DNA from 2 places in the Streptomyces yongxingensis genome. Region 2 is predicted to be linked to the other one. Evidence: riboswitches for the same ligand, from Rfam matches in the RefSeq annotation. Region 2 holds a riboswitch; the other holds the start of a gene.

Region 1 (7,617 bases), 6.3 Mb from region 2:
CCGAGGAAGAGGGTCCAGAAGGTGATCTTCCCCAGCCGCTCGTCCAGCATCTTGCCGGTGAACTTGGGCCACCAGAAGTGGAATCCGGCGAACATAGCGAAGACCACGGTGCCGAAGATGACGTAGTGGAAGTGGGCGACCACGAAGTAGGTGTCCGAGACGTGGAAGTCCATGGGCGGCGAGGCCAGGATCACGCCGGTCAGACCGCCGAAGACAAAGGTGATCAGGAACCCGATCGCCCAGAGCATGGGGGTCTCGAAGCTCAGCGAACCCTTCCACATCGTGCCGATCCAGTTGAAGAACTTGATACCGGTGGGCACGGCGATCAGGAACGTCATGAAGGAGAAGAACGGCAGCAGCACTCCGCCGGTGACATACATGTGGTGCGCCCAGACGGTGACCGAAAGGCCCGCGATGGAAATCGTCGCCGCGATGAGCGAGATATAGCCGAACATCGGCTTCCGGGAGAACACCGGAATGACCTCGGAGATGATGCCGAAGAACGGCAGCGCGATGATATAGACCTCCGGATGGCCGAAGAACCAGAAGAGATGCTGCCAGAGCAGCGCCCCGCCGTTGGCCGCGTCGAAGATGTGCGCCCCGAATTGGCGGTCCGCCTCCAGGGCGGACAGCGCCGCCGCGAGCACCGGAAAGGCCAGCAGCACCAGCACACCGGTCAGCAGCACGTTCCAGGTGAAGATCGGCATGCGGAACATCGTCATGCCGGGGGCGCGCATGCAGATGATCGTGGTGATGAAGTTGACCGAGCCGAGGATGGTGCCGAAGCCGGAGAGGGCCAGACCCATGATCCACATGTCCGCGCCCACACCCGGCGACCGCACCGCGTCCGACAGCGGGGAGTAGGCGAACCAGCCGAAGTCGGCCGCGCCCTGCGGGGTCAGGAACCCGCCCACCGCGATCAGCGAGCCGAAGAGGTACAGCCAGTACGCCAGCATGTTCAGCCGCGGGAACGCCACATCGGGCGCACCGATCTGCAGCGGCATGATCCAGTTGGCGAAGCCCGCGAACAGCGGGGTGGCGAACATCAGCAGCATGATCGTGCCGTGCATGGTGAACGCCTGGTTGAACTGCTCGTTCGACATGATCTGGGTACCCGGACGGGCCAGCTCGGCGCGCATCAGCAGCGCCATCACCCCGCCGATGCAGAAGAAGGCGAACGAGGTGATCAGGTAGAGCGTGCCGATCGTCTTGTGATCGGTGGTGGTCAGCCATTTCACGGCCGTGGCCCCCGGCCCGGGGCGGCGCGACGGCGGGGCGGCCGGCGCCGCCGCGACAACGGTGTTGTTCCTCATGACCGCTAGGTGTCCGGCACCCCGTGGACCGTCACTCCGACGGCCGGCCGGAATTGCCCGCCGCGAGGTGTGATGATCCGCGGTGTGCCGGACACCTTCGGATCATGAGCACCGACGACGCCTTCGACGCCGCCTACCGTGAGCATTACTGGGCGGTCAGCCGTTTCGTGGCACGGCGGCTGGACGACCAGGCATGGGACGTCGAGGAAGTGGTCGCCGAGGTCTTCGCGGTGGCCTGGCGGCGCCGGGTCGAACTGCCCGAGTCACCACTGCCGTGGCTGTACGGAGTGGCCCGGCACTGTCTGGCCAACACGGTGCGCGGCAAGGGCCGTTACCGCAGACTGCTGCTCAAGCTGGGCCACCACGAGGTGACGCGCGGCGGTCACACCGTGGCGAGCCCGGACGCGGAGCGGCCGGGCTCCTGGGTGCTGGAGGCGCTGTCCCGGCTCGCCGAGGCCGACCAGGAGGTGCTGCGGCTGACGGCGTGGGAGGAGCTGACCGTCGAGGAGCTCAGCACCGTGCTGGGGTGCGGCCGGTCCGCCGCGGCGATGCGGCTGCACCGGGCGCGGCGGCGGCTGCGGGAGCAGATAGAGACCCTGCGCCGGGACGACCGGGTCTCGCTGGGGTGCACGAGTGGCATGGGCGACAGGGCCCAGAGGGCTGACAGGGCCGACAAGGATGGACAGGCATGACCGACGAACTGGATCTGCTCCGCGAGGCCAACCCCGTGTCCGCCGACACCGGCCCCTGGCGGGACCGGCCGCTGGACGCGCGGGCCGAGCTGCTGCTGCGGCGGCTGCCGTCCCGGGACCGGGGGCGCCGTACCGTCCGACGCGTGGTCTGGAGCCTGGAGGCCGCGGCGGCCGCGACGATCCTCGCCCTCGCGCTGACCGTCTCGGGCACCGGCTCCCCCTCCGCCGTGGCCGCGCCCAGGCCACTGCCGCTGGTGGCGCACGCATCCCGGGCGGACGTATCGCTCGGCGAGATCGCCCGGCGGACGCGGGCGGCGGCCGAGGAGTCCCCGGGGAAGAGCGAGCGGGGCAGCCATTTCCAGAGCTGGGCGCTGAGCATGAAGTCGGGCGAGGACGCGGTGATGCTGCCCCGGGAGTCGCTGACCCGCTGGAACGCGGACGGCAGCGGTTCCACGCTGGAGGTGGCCACCGATCCGCGCCATCCGGGCCGCCCGGTGATCGAGGACGGTCCCCCGCCGCGCACGGTCCACGACGGCAAGGTGCTGAGCGAGGAGCACTATCCGCCCGGGATCTACGGCGCCAACCAGAGCTACTTCGAGGACCCCCCGGCCGGTGCCTCGGCGCTGCGCGCGTATCTCGCCGTCTGGTCCCCGGGCGCCGACCGCGACCCGGCGGAGCTGCTCTCGGCCATCGGGTCCTTCCGCATGGTGTGGACCCCGGGACCGCGCCAGCGGGCGGACATCGTCACGCTGCTCTCCGGACTCGAGGGGCTTCGCCCGGCGGGCAAGGTCACCGACCGGCTCGGCCGGGAGGGGCAGGGATTCCGGTTCACCGGCACCCCCGGGAGCCGTTACCTGATCGTCCTCGACCCGGACGACGGCGGGGTGCTGGACATCGAGGAGACCTTCACCCAGGACGCTCCCGAGTACCGGGTGAAGGCGGGCGATGTGATGTCCTACACGGCCTACATCTCCTGACCACCGGCCACGTCGGGAGAGGCGGGCGGGACGCGGAGGGGGTACGGGTGGCCCGGTCGGCCGTCAGGCGTCCTCCCGCTGGCAGTGGGGGCACCACAGGCTGGTCCGCCCCGCGATCCGGCCGCGGCGCAGCGGATTGCCGCAGCGGGGGCAGTGCGGATCCGGATCGTCGCGCCGCCCGGTGAGCCAGTCCGGGTCGTCCGGCACCCGCCCCGCCCGTACCGAGGCGCGCAGCACCTCGCGCAGCGCGGTGTGGAGCCGATCGCGCTCGTCGTCGGTCAGCGCGTTCGCCGGCCGCCGCGGATGGATCCGGGCGTGCCACAGGATCTCGTCGCCGAGCAGGTTGCCGAGTCCGGCGATCACGGCCTGGTCGGTCAGCGTGGCCTTGACGCGTCCGCGCCGCCCCTCCAGCAGCCGGTCCAGCTCGACCCGGCCCAGCGAGAGCGCGTCCGGGCCCTGATCGCCGATGATCCGGTCGATGTCGTCGTCGGTGGCCGCGAGCCAGATGCCCTGGAGTTTGCGCTGGTCCTCGTAGCCGAGGCGGTGGCCGTCGTCGAGGTCGAAGGCGACGCGCTGGAACCGGCCGGCCGGTTCGGAGTCCGCCCCGCAGACCAGCCGCCCGGTCATGCCGAAGTGCAGCACGACCGTGGGTCCGTCGGTGGGGGCGATCAGCCACTTGCCGTGGCGGCGCGGCGCCGCGAAGCGGCGGCCCTTGAGGTCGCGCTTCAGCCGCTGCGCGGTCACCCCGTGGAGCACCCCCGGATCGGCCACCTCCGCCCGCTCGACGCGGCGGCCCTGGGCGCAGGAGGCCAGCGTCCGCCGGAACCCCTCGACGTCCGGAAGCTCGGGCATAGCGTCAGGCTACGCCCGGGGCTTCCGTCGCGCGTTGCGGAGAGCACCCCCGTTCGTGGGTCTTCATCGGATAAAGTCCGAATTATGCGATTCATGCGCGCCGCCCCTGGGGTGAGCGGTCGCAGCCAGACGCTGTTCGCGATCACACGGTGTCTGCCGTTCCTGGTCCTGGCGGCGGTGCTCGGCATCGAGCTCTCCCCCGCGCACACCCTCTACACCGGCCCCCTGCTCTCCCCGGCGCCGGCGCTGGCGGCGGTGACCATGGGGCCGGTCGGCACCGTCGGGGTGGCGGTGCTGGCGGGCGTGGTCAGCGCGATCACCGCCATCCACAACGACGCCTGGGGCGCCCCGCAGGTGTACACGAATCTGCTGGCCCTGCTGGTGGTGGCGGTGGCGAGCGTGGCGACCAGCGCGGTGCGGCTGCGCCGGGACCGCGAGCTGGCCCATATCCGCCGGATCGCCGAGGTGTCCCAGAACGTGGTGCTGCGGCCGCTGCCCGCCCGGATGGGCGTGGTGAACACCGCCAGCGTCTATCTGGCGGCCGAGCGCGGCGCGCAGATCGGCGGGGACCTCTACGAGGCGATGTGCACCCGCTACGGAGTGCGGCTGATCGTCGGCGATGTACGGGGAAAGGGGCTGGCCGCGGTGCGGTCCGCCGCGGCCGTCGTGGGCGCCTTCCGGGAGGCGGTGCACTACGAGCAGGACCTCGCCGAGGTGATGCACCGCTGTGCGGCCGCGCTGGCGCGCGAGTACGAGCTGCTGGACCGCTCCCAGCTACAGGATCCGCGGGAGCTGGAGGAGCAGTTCGTCACCGTGCTCCTCGCCCAGGTGACCGACGAGTCGCTGGTCCAGCTGATCAACCGCGGCCATCCGCCGCCCCTGGTGATGCGCGAGCGCAAGGTGCGCTCCCTGGACCCGGCCCGCCCGCTGCCACCGCTCGGCCTCGAGGAGTTCCTCGGCCCTCCCGCGATCGGCGTCGAGACCTTTCCGTTCCTGCCCGGTGACCGGCTGTTGCTGCACACCGACGGGGTGGTCGAGGCCCGCAACAACTGCGACGAGTTCTTTCCGCTGCACCGGACCATGGAGACGCTGGACTGCGCCACCCCGTCCGAGTACCTGGACCGGCTGCGCCACGCCCTGGTCCGGCACACCGAGGGACGGCTGACGGACGACGCGGCCATGGTCCTCGTCGAGCGGGCCGTCGACGGCGCGGACCGGCCGTTCCGCTGACCCGGTCGCGCCCCCTCCGAGCCGGTTGTGCCAGGGCGCCGTACGTACCGTCGGCCGACGTTGGCCACTCCGGCATGGGTTGACGCCCTCGCGGAGCGCGACGACACTGTCAGGGACGGTCACGATTGTCAGCGCCCACCGTGCGGAACTCCCCGCTCAGGTGGGTCATCGGCCCCGGCTCGTTGACAGGCAACCCTTCTCCCGCGACGGGGTGCCCCCGGGTGACGACCAGGTTCCGTCGGCGTGGACGGGACAAGCGCGGTCTCGCTGCCCCGCGAGCCCCGGATGATGGGATCGGTGGAGATGCCCAGGACCGACAGCCACGGGGACGGCGTCCGTCGGCGTCCCCGGCCGTGGTCCCCGCTCCGCCGGCTCCGCCTCCTGACCAGGCGGCTGCACATCGATCTGCTGCGCATCTGCAGCGCCTCCAGTCCAGCCGTCTGAGTCGGCCCGAGTCGACACGGTCACCGAGCGCGGCCCGCGCGCCGGGGGTCGGGTGTGTCCCGGCCCCGTCCCGGCGGGTGCCCCGCGCGGGCTTCCCTTCCGTCGCGCCATCGGCGCCGCCCTCAACCGGCGGGGCCGGGGCTTTTCGTCACTGCCTTGGAGAGCCATGTCCGAGACGTTTCCGGTCAGTTCAGGTCCTGCCGCTCTTCTCGACCCCGACCCCTGCTCACCCCGCCCCCGGATCGCCCCGCCCGCGCCACCGCACCGCTTCCGCAGCCGCATCGGCGTCGACCTCGCCGGTGGTTTCTATCCGGTGCCGCATCGCTATCGGCTCTATCTCTCCGCGAGCTGTCCGCTCTCACTGCGCGTCTCCATCACCCTCGATCTGCTCGGGCTGCGGGACACCGTGGCCACCACCCTCGTCGGGCTCCCGGACGACACCCCCGAGGCGTACGCCGCACTGCGCGGGGCGTACGAGGCCACCTGGCACCGCTACAACGGACCGGTGGACGCGCCCGCGCTGTGCGACGGCTGGACCGGACGTGTCGTCAGCAATCACACGCCCGACATCCTGCGTGACCTCGCCGGCCATCTGAGCGACGACGGCGGAACCGGACGCCCCCGGCTGCGCCCGGCGGCCCTCGCCCCGGACATCGACGCCCTCCGGGACCTTCTCGACGCGGACGTCACCCACGCCGCCCGGCAGGCCGGGACGGCATCCGAGGCGGAGTGCCGGGACGCGGCGCTGGAGCGGCTGCTGACCGCCCTCGGCCGGCTCGACCGCGGGCTGACGGCCGCGCCGTACGCCCTGGGCGAGGAGCTGACCGCCGCCGATGTGGACCTGTGGGTGGCCCTCGTCCAGTTGGACACCGAGCACCGGCCTCTCCTGGACGCCGACGCGGCCGACCGGGTCTCCCGCCATGGGCATCTGCGCGCCTATGTGCGGCGGCTGCACGCCCACCCGGCCTTCCACACCACGCTTCCGGAGGCCGCCCAGGACGAGGTGTCCTGAGAGGCCGGCGCGGGTCGATCATGGGACTCGCCGCGGGCGGACACGACTTCCAGTGCCCGCGCCGCGTCCGTCAGCGCCGCTCGGCGTCGCGGCGAACGGCCCGGCGCTCAGGACAGCGCGGCCCGGGCGTCGCCGAACTCGCCCATCGCCCCGGCCACGATGGCCTCCAGACGGGCGTGGTGGGCACCGCGCCAGTAGACCCGCTCACAGACCGTGCAGCGCGCGAAGACGTCGTACGTGCGCCGGGTGCCGTGCTGGAGCTGCTCCCGGACCGTCTCCTTGTCGGCGTCCTCCAGCGGCCCGTTGCAGGCGGTACAGCGGGTCCAGGGCGCCAGGCTCGGGGTGAACCGTCCGAGGACGTCGCGCAGTTGCTCATCGGGCCGGTCGCTGTAGACATAGGCCCCGGCCCACAGCTCGCGGCGGCGCAGCAGCCCCCGGTCGCGGGAGAGCAGCACCCGCCGCTGGGCGGCGGAGCGCGCGGCCAGCTCGGGGTCGCCGATGTCCTCGCTCTCGTACGCGGCGTCCACGCCCAGCAGCCGCAGCCGCCGCGCGAGCGTGCCCAGGTGCACATCGAGCAGGAAGCGCAGCGGCGCGCCCGGCACCCGCTGCGGGCGGACGACCGGGTGGACCTCCACGGTCTCCCCGGCGCCCGGCACATGCGAGACGGCGGTCTCCTCGCCGTTCACCAGCAGCCCGCCGACCTCGGTGAGCGGGACCCCGAGCGACTCGACCACATGGCCGAGGGTGGAGACGCCGTCGGTGACGACGGCCGTCCAGGGGCGGCGCCGCTCGGGAACGGCGAAGAAGCGCAGCTCAGGGGCGAGGCTGACGTGGATCTCGGGTCCATTCACACCGCCAGCATGCCAGGCGCCCCCGACCCGGGGCGACGGCGTTTCGGGACCAGAGCACCCGCGTGTCCGTGTATTCGAGCAGGCCCGCCGTCCCGCGCGTCGTGGACGTACACCCGCGTGGCGGCTACGCAGACCGGAGCAGCCGCTGTTCGCGGGCCACTTCGAGCGGGCCGGGGCGTCACTCCGGCGGCGCGGCCGCCTTGGCCCGGTCGCGGCGCCGCTTGCGGCGCCATGCCACCATCCGCA
Region 2 (7,617 bases):
CAGGTGTCCACCGGCGCCCAGCCCGACTGGTACATGGGCTTCGCCGAGGGTCTGGTCCGTGTGATGCCCGGCTGGGAGATCACCGCCTGGGGCCACACGCTCGTCCTGGGCGTGTTCATCCCGATCGTGCTCTTCCCGCTGGTCCTGTTCGCGATCGGGCTCTACCCGTTCATCGAGTCCTGGATCACCGGCGACAAGCGTGAGCACCACATCCTGGACCGCCCGCGCAACGCCCCGACCCGTACGGCCTTCGGTGTCGCCTGGATGACCGCGTACTTCGTGATGCTGGTCGGTGGCGGTAACGACCTGTGGGCCACCCACTTCCACCTGTCGATCAACTCGATCACGTGGTTCGTGCGGATCGCCTTCTTCGTGGGCCCGGTCCTGGCGTTCATCGCCACCAAGCGGATCTGCCTCGGCCTCCAGCGGCGCGACAGGGACAAGGTGCTGCACGGCCGTGAGACCGGCATCATCAAGCGGCTGCCGCACGGTGAGTTCATCGAGGTCCACGAGCCGCTCGCGCAGGAGCAGCTGCACACGCTCACCCAGCACGAGCAGCCCGAGCCCTACGAGATCGGCCCGGAGGTCGACGAGAACGGGGTCAAGCGGAAGATAAAGCGTTCTCAGAAGCTCCGTTCGAAGCTCTCCAAGGGCTACTACGGCGAGAACAACGTCATTCCGAAGCCGACCCGCGAGGAGTACCACGAGATCACCAGCGGCCACGGCCACCACTGATCTCCCGGTACCCCTTCAGCGACCGGTTTCTTCCTACAGCGACGCCACACCACCAGGGCCCCGGCCCGGACCACACGGTCCGGCCGGGGCCCCGGCCGTGCTGCCGATAGGCTTGCGACGGGCCGCTGAAGTGCGCGGACCCCTTCCCTGCCCACCCCCACGGATCCAGGAGCGGACCATGGACGTTGTGACCCCCGCCGGAGGCGACAGCACCGCGACGGCCCGCACCTGGCCGGACGTACTCAGCTCGCTGATCGCCGGCCGGGACCTCGATGCCGACGACACCGCCTGGGCCATGGACCGGATCATGCGGGGCGAGGCCACCGACGCGCAGATCGCCGGTTTCGCGATCGCGCTGCGTGCCAAGGGCGAGACGGTCTCCGAGGTGGCCGGTCTGGTGCGGGCCATGTACGAGCACGCCAGGGTGATCGAGGTGCCCGGGGCGACCGTGGACATCGTGGGCACCGGCGGTGACCGCGCCAGGACGGTCAACATCTCCACCATGTCCGCGCTGGTCGTCGCCGGTACCGGCGCGCGGGTGGTCAAGCACGGCAACCGCGCCGCGTCCTCCGCCAGCGGCGCCTCCGACGTGCTGGAGAAGCTCGGCGTCAATCTGGACATCACCCCCGAGCGGGTGGTCGAGGTCGCGGAGGAGGCGGGGATCACCTTCTGCTTCGCGGTGAAGTTCCACCCGTCGCTGCGTCATGTCGCCTCGGCCCGGCGCGAGCTGGGCGTCGCCACCCCGTTCAACCTGCTCGGCCCGCTGACCAACCCGGCGAAGGTCACCTGCCAGGCGACCGGGGTCGCCGATGCCCGTATGGCGCCCATCATCGCCGGGGTGCTGGCCGAGCGGGGCTCCTCAGCGCTGGTCGTCCGGGGCGACGACGGGCTGGACGAGCTCACCGTGACCACGACCTCCCAGGTGTGGGAGGTCCGGGACGGCGCCGTGCGCCAGGAGACCTTCGACCCCCGGGACGTGGGCGTCGAGCGGGCCCCGGTGGAGGCCCTGCGGGGCGCGGACGCCTCGTACAACGCCGATGTGGCCCGCCGGCTGCTGGCGGGCGAGCGGGGCCCGGTCCGGGACGCGGTGCTGCTGAACTCGGCGGCGGCGCTGGTGGCGCTCGAGCGGGAGCCGGGGGACAAGCCCCTGACGGACCGGATCGGGGCGGGTGTGGCGCGGGCCGCCGAGTCGATCGACTCGGGCGCGGCGCGCGACGTCCTGGAGCGATGGGTCCGGGCCACCCACGCCTGAGCGCTCCGCTGAGAGTGGTCTGATATGTCGTCGACGGTCTGCGGCGCCGTCGTGGCTGGTCGCGCCCACGAGGCGGAGCCGCACATCGACACGGCCCAGCGCCCCTTCAGGGCGCCGCCGAACCGCAGCCGACTTGCCCCTGTCCGGTGAACTCCTTACGGCGCCCATGGTCTGTCCGGGATGCGGACAGGGCATGGGCGCCGGCGCCTGACATGGCATACTCCTGCCCAGGTCACGAGCGACAGCGACTACGGCCCCGGCCCGCTGTCCGGCAACCCTCCGTCCGTGGCGGGGTGCCCCGGGTGATGACCAGGCCGCCAGGCAGCGAGGCCGGCGGCAAGCGCGGACCCCTCGCACTAGGGGTCCTGGTGGTCGAGGGAGTTCTTCCGTGATGCAGCGAATGCGCTAGGGCCGAGCGGCCCGTCTCTCCTCAATGTGCTCCGCACGGTGCGGCCGTGCGTCGAGCGATTTTCCGCGCCCTTACGGCTGGCTCGCCGCCTCCGTTTCCGTGCGCGTCACGCATTCATTCGACCCTTTCGGGAGACTTCGCCATGTCCGAGCGCCCTGCTGCCACCGCCTCCGCCTCCGCTTCCGCCACCGCTTCCGCCTCCGCCTCCGCCTCCACCACCGCTGTCGCCGCCTGTGAGCCGCTGCCCGTGCTGGGCAGCGACGTCCTGGTGCCGCTGGTCACCGGCGGTGAGGTGACCTACGCGGCGCTCGACTACGCCGCCAGCGCCCCCGCGCTGCGGCGGGTCTGGGACGACATCGCCGCCTACGCGCCCTACTACGGCAGCGTGCACCGCGGGGCCGGCTACCTCTCGCAGCTGTCCACCGACCTCTTCGAGAACAGCCGTAAGGACGTCGCCGCCTTCCTCGGCTGCCGCGAGGACGACCAGGTCGTCTTCACCCGCTCCACCACCGATTCGCTCAACCTCCTGGCCGCCGTGGCGCCCCGGGGCACCGAGGTCTTCGTCTTCGAGACCGAGCACCACGCCTCGCTGCTGCCGTGGGAGCAGCGGGAGGACGTCACCGTTCGCTACCTCAGCGCCCCGCGCTCCCCACGGCAGGCGGTGGAGACGCTGGAGAAGGCGCTCGCGGGGCGCGCCGGGGGCCCGGCGCTGGTCTGCGTGACCGGCGCGTCCAATGTGACCGGCGAGCTGTGGCCGGTGCGCGAGCTGGCCGCGGTCGCGCACGCCCACGGCGCCCGTATCGTCCTGGACGCCGCGCAGCTTGCCCCGCACCACCCCGTGGACATCGCGGAGGCGGACGTCGACTGGGTGGCCTTCTCCGGGCACAAGCTGTACGCGCCCTTCGGGGCCGGGGTGCTGGCCGGGCGGGCGGACTGGCTGCGGGAGGCCCGGCCGTATCTGGCGGGCGGCGGCGCCAGCCGTAAGGTGACGCGCAGGGACGACGGCGGCGTCGACGTCGAGTGGCACACCACCGCCGCCCGGCACGAGGCGGGCTCGCCGAACGTCATCGGCGTCTACGCGATCGCGTCGGCCTGCAAGGCGCTGACCGAGGCCGGTTTCGAGGGCCTGGTCGCCCGTGAGCGGAAGCTGATCGAGAAGGTGCGGGCGGGGCTGGCCGAGGTGCCCGAGGTGCGGGTGCTCTCGCTCTTCGGCGACGAGGCCCCCCGGGTCGGCGTGCTGTCGTTCGTGGTGGAGGGCTGGAACAGCTCCCACTTCGCGGCCGCGCTCTCCGCGGAGTACGGCATCGGCGTACGCGACGGGCTGTTCTGCGCCCACCCGCTGGTCCGCACCCTGCTGGACAGCGAGCCCGACGAGCCGGGCGAGTGCGGGGCGCCCGAGGCCGCGCCGGGGGAGCGGTCGCTGAACGCGATCCGGGTCAGCTTCGGGGCGGGCACCCCGGACGAGCATGTGGAGCGGTTCGTGGGCGCCGTGAAGGAGCTGGTGCGCGACGGCGCCCGGTGGAGCTACCGCACGGAGGACGGCCGCTGCGTCCCCGACCGCGGCTGAGGCCCAACGGGCCTCGTGGGCCCCTGGGCCAAGAGTTCGGGAGCGCCGGACCCTGCGGGGTGTCCGGGGGTTCTTTCCCCTCCCCGCCCCTTCCCGCAACCAGGGGCTCCGCCCCTGGACCCCGCGATCAGCTGACCGCCCTGTGAGGGCAGGGGCCAGAGTGCCCGCGGGGCGGGCGGTGAGGGCGCGAATGCCCGCCCCGGCGGGCTGGCCGCGTCTGCGCGCCTACGTGGCGGATGACCGCATCCGGGTCGGCCCGGCCGGGGCCTGGGGCGAGCCCCGGTTTCCGCGGGGGTGAGGAGGTGGTCGTCGTTGTCGTGGGTGGCGCGGGCGTCCGCGCGCATCCGGATTGTCCGGCCGGGGTCTGGGGCGGAGCCCCAGTTGTGGGAAGGGGCGGGGAGGGGCAGCATCGATATGCGGCTCCGCCGCGTGGGCCCGCCGCAGGCGTCACGCGCCGCCGGACACCCTCAGCCGTCCAGGCCGATCGCGAACGCCGCCTCCAGGTCGTGCTGGGAGTACGTCCGGAAGGCGATGTGGGTCTCGGTCGAGGCCACCCCCGGCAGCTTGCTGATCTGACCGGTGATGATGTCCGCGAGGTCGTCGTGCCGGGCCACCCGCACCATCGCGATCAGATCGTGCGCGCCGGTGACCGAGTAGACCTCGCTCACACCCTCCAGCGCGGCGATCTTCTCGGCGGTCTCCGGGATCTGGTCCACGTTGGTCTTGATGAGCACGATCGAAGTGATCACGGCTGGCTTTCTCCCTCACTGGCCCTGGCTGCGCCGCCCACTCTAGCCCTCCGCCCGAACCGGGCCCACGCGTAGAGAAAGCCGAGCGTGAAGCCCACGAGATGGGCGAGATAGGCGACGCCGGGGCGGTCGTCGGCCTCCCGGGCGGCCAGCCACTGGAGGGCCACCCAGAAGATCAGCACCGCCCAGGCCGGAAAGCGCAGCGGGAGGAAGAACAGGAACGGGAAGAGGCTGGTCACCCGGGCCCGGGGAAACAGCCACAGAAAGGCGCCGAGCACCCCGGAGATGGCCCCGGAGGCGCCCACCAGGGACTGGGCCGAGTCGGCGTGCGCGGCGGCGTAGCCGAGCAGCGCCAGATAGCCGGTGGCGAGGTAGAAGACGGCGAACTGGAAACGGCCCATCCGCTCCTCGGTCATCGCCCCGAAGACATAGAGGAACAGCATGTTGCCGAGCAGATGCAGCCAGTTGCCGTGCACGAACAGCGCGGTCAGCGGGGCGAGCGGCTGATCGGGGTCGCCGCTCCACAGGGCGCTGGGCACCACCCCCCAGCGCTCGAAGTACGCGGACTGGGCCTCCACCAGCCGCCCGCCCGAGCCATAGCCGGGGTTGAGCCCCGAGGCCGGTCCGAGGACGAAGATCAGGCAGCAGCTGACGATCAGGCCGTACGTCATCCAGGGGCGGCCGGGCCCCGCCATCCAGGGGCGGTGGCGCCCCGACGACGTCTCGATCATGGGCAGATCATTCCGTACCGGGCACAACCTCCACAGAGCGCCTCGCCGCGCTCCGCCGGGTCGTGGGGCGGACGGGCCCGGCACGGGCCAGGGCTCAGGCCGTAGGGTTACAGGACGCCGCCGACGAGCCGAGAAGCGAGGATCCGCAACCATGGCCGTGCCCCTGCCGACCGCCCAGACCCGCTGGCGTTGCACACTGTGCGGCAATCTCACCCGGTTCGATGTGACCCGCTCGACCAGAGCCGTGGAGTATGTGCATCTCGACCTGGCGGGGGAACCCAGCGTCGAGGAACGCGAGGTGCTCAGTGAGACCATTGAGTCAGTGCGTTGTCGCTGGTGCAACGCGGTCGACCAGGTGGAACTCGTGGATCGTCCGAGCACCGGCCAGAGCGCCTGAGAACGGAGCGGTGACAGGTGGTGGAGCGGACCGGTGACCCCGGGGCGGCCGGTGACGCCGAGGGCGTCCCCGAGGCGCTGGACCGCCCCCTGCCGGAGGGGGTGCGACGGCGCGTGGTGGCGCTGGTCGCGGATGCCTTCGGCGGTCTGACGGTCACCGAGCTGCCCACCCAGCTGCGGCAGTACGCCCGTTTCACCCCGACCCGCCGCGCCAAGTTCGCGGGCAACGCGATGGCCGCCGCGGTGGAGAGCGACCCCGTCTTCCGGCAGCGGATCGCGGGGCGGCTGCGGGAGACCCAGCGGGAGCTGGCCGAGGCGATCGAGGGCGGGTCACCGCCCGCCGCGGCCGATCCGGTGGACGTCGCGGCGGTGGCGTATGTGCTGCGCCCGGTGGGCTGGGTCAAGCTGGTCGAGGCCGCGGGCGAGGAGGCCCAGCGGGCCTCCGCCGAGCGGGCCGGTGAGGAGGCGGCGCGCGAGCTCCAGCGGCTGCGCGACGAGCTCGCCGAGGCCAAGGCGGCCACCCGGCACGAGACGGAGCGGACGCGCACCGAGCTGGAGTCGGCCCGCAAGGAGAACGACGTGCTCCAGCGCAAGCTGCGCAGCGCGCAGAGCGATGTGAAGCGGGGCGCGGCCGCGCTGCGCAAGGTCGAGGCGGAACTGGAGTCCGTACGGTCGGAGGCGGCCGCCCGTCAGGCCACTGCGGACAGCGAGGCACGGCGGCTGCGGGCCCGGCTCGCGGAGGCGGAGTCGGCGCTGGAGGCCAGCCGGCGCGCGGTGCGCGAGGGGCGCAGCGTGGAGGACATGCGGCTGCGGCTGCTGCTGGACACGGTGCTGGACGCGGCGCAGGGGCTGCGGCGCGAACTGGCCCTGCCGCCCGCGTCGATGCGCCCGGCGGACACGGTGGACGCCGTGGAGCCGGGGAAGATGACGCCGAAGGACATAGCGACCAGGGCGCTGTCGGAGATGGACCCGGCGCTGCTGGACCAGCTCCTCGCGCTGCCGCAGGCGCATCTGGTGGTGGACGGCTACAACGTCACCAAGACCGGCTATCCCACGATGCCGCTGGAGAAGCAGCGGCTGCGGCTGCTGGGCGGTCTCGCGGTGCTCGCGGCCCAGACGGGCGCGGAGATGACCTGTGTCTTCGACGGGGCGGAGCTGGCCGCTCCGGTGCTGCTCGCGCCGCCGCGCGGGGTACGGGTGCTGTTCAGCAAGCCGGGTGTGACGGCCGACGAGTTGATCCGGCAGCTGGTGCGGGCCGAGCCGCCGGGCCGTCCGGTGGTGGTGGTGTCCACCGACCGCGAGGTGGCCGACGGGGTGGCACGCGCCGGAGCGCGCCCCGTGGCATCGGCGTTGCTGCTGAAGCGACTTGCCCGTACCTGAGCCGTCGTAGCCCGAATCGCGCGCCGCCGCATCCCGGTTGCCCCGTTTCTCCCTCCCGTGGCTGAAGTGCCCGAATCACTTCGAATGACTTCACAAGTCTGACCCGGGTCACTTGTGGTGTCAGCGGAGCGTCATCGACCATCACTGCCCGTACGACATTTGTAAAAGATGCCCTCGCGAACCGACTTTTTTGCCGTCGGGATTTGAACGGATCACGGCGGGGTCACTATGGTCAGCTCGAACCTTCGCGCGGTTGATCACCCATCCGGGGTGACAGCGGAGGTACCGCCGAGTCCGCGCCCTGACGCGGAGCCGGGGCTTCACAACCCCCCAACTCCCGGTAGGCGGCTGGAGGAAGAAGGAGCTCGCCTTCGTGGCGTCCCACCGTCGACCCAAGC

The links. Region 2 has a riboswitch for S-adenosylmethionine ahead of ACZ6TD_RS34030 (aminotransferase class V-fold PLP-dependent enzyme). Riboswitches for the same ligand answer to the same signal wherever they lie in the genome.
Region 1: another riboswitch for S-adenosylmethionine. It lies ahead of ACZ6TD_RS06485 (hypothetical protein); the one in region 2 lies ahead of ACZ6TD_RS34030 (aminotransferase class V-fold PLP-dependent enzyme).

Annotation. Positions count from the first base shown of each region.
Region 1 is NZ_CM145717.1:1,619,702-1,627,318, forward strand. Features, by position in the region: gene ctaD (aa3-type cytochrome oxidase subunit I) at 1-1,313, opposite strand, end outside; gene ACZ6TD_RS06465 (RNA polymerase sigma factor) at 1,418-2,005, shown strand; gene ACZ6TD_RS06470 (CU044_5270 family protein) at 2,002-2,982, shown strand; gene ACZ6TD_RS06475 (Fpg/Nei family DNA glycosylase) at 3,046-3,834, opposite strand; gene ACZ6TD_RS06480 (PP2C family protein-serine/threonine phosphatase) at 3,919-5,064, shown strand; SAM riboswitch class IV at 5,182-5,329, shown strand; gene ACZ6TD_RS06485 (hypothetical protein) at 5,308-5,508, shown strand; gene ACZ6TD_RS06490 (glutathione S-transferase C-terminal domain-containing protein) at 5,675-6,520, shown strand; gene ACZ6TD_RS06495 (Mut7-C RNAse domain-containing protein) at 6,628-7,371, opposite strand; gene ACZ6TD_RS06500 (ribonuclease BN) at 7,550-7,617, opposite strand, start outside.
Region 2 is NZ_CM145717.1:7,939,010-7,946,626, forward strand. Features, by position in the region: gene qcrB (cytochrome bc1 complex cytochrome b subunit) at 1-735, shown strand, start outside; gene trpD (anthranilate phosphoribosyltransferase) at 914-1,987, shown strand; SAM riboswitch class IV at 2,218-2,336, shown strand; gene ACZ6TD_RS34030 (aminotransferase class V-fold PLP-dependent enzyme) at 2,539-3,963, shown strand; gene ACZ6TD_RS34035 (Lrp/AsnC ligand binding domain-containing protein) at 4,431-4,712, opposite strand; gene ACZ6TD_RS34040 (rhomboid family intramembrane serine protease) at 4,709-5,443, opposite strand; gene ACZ6TD_RS34045 (hypothetical protein) at 5,595-5,840, shown strand; gene ACZ6TD_RS34050 (NYN domain-containing protein) at 5,858-7,219, shown strand; gene ACZ6TD_RS34055 (C40 family peptidase) at 7,593-7,617, shown strand, end outside.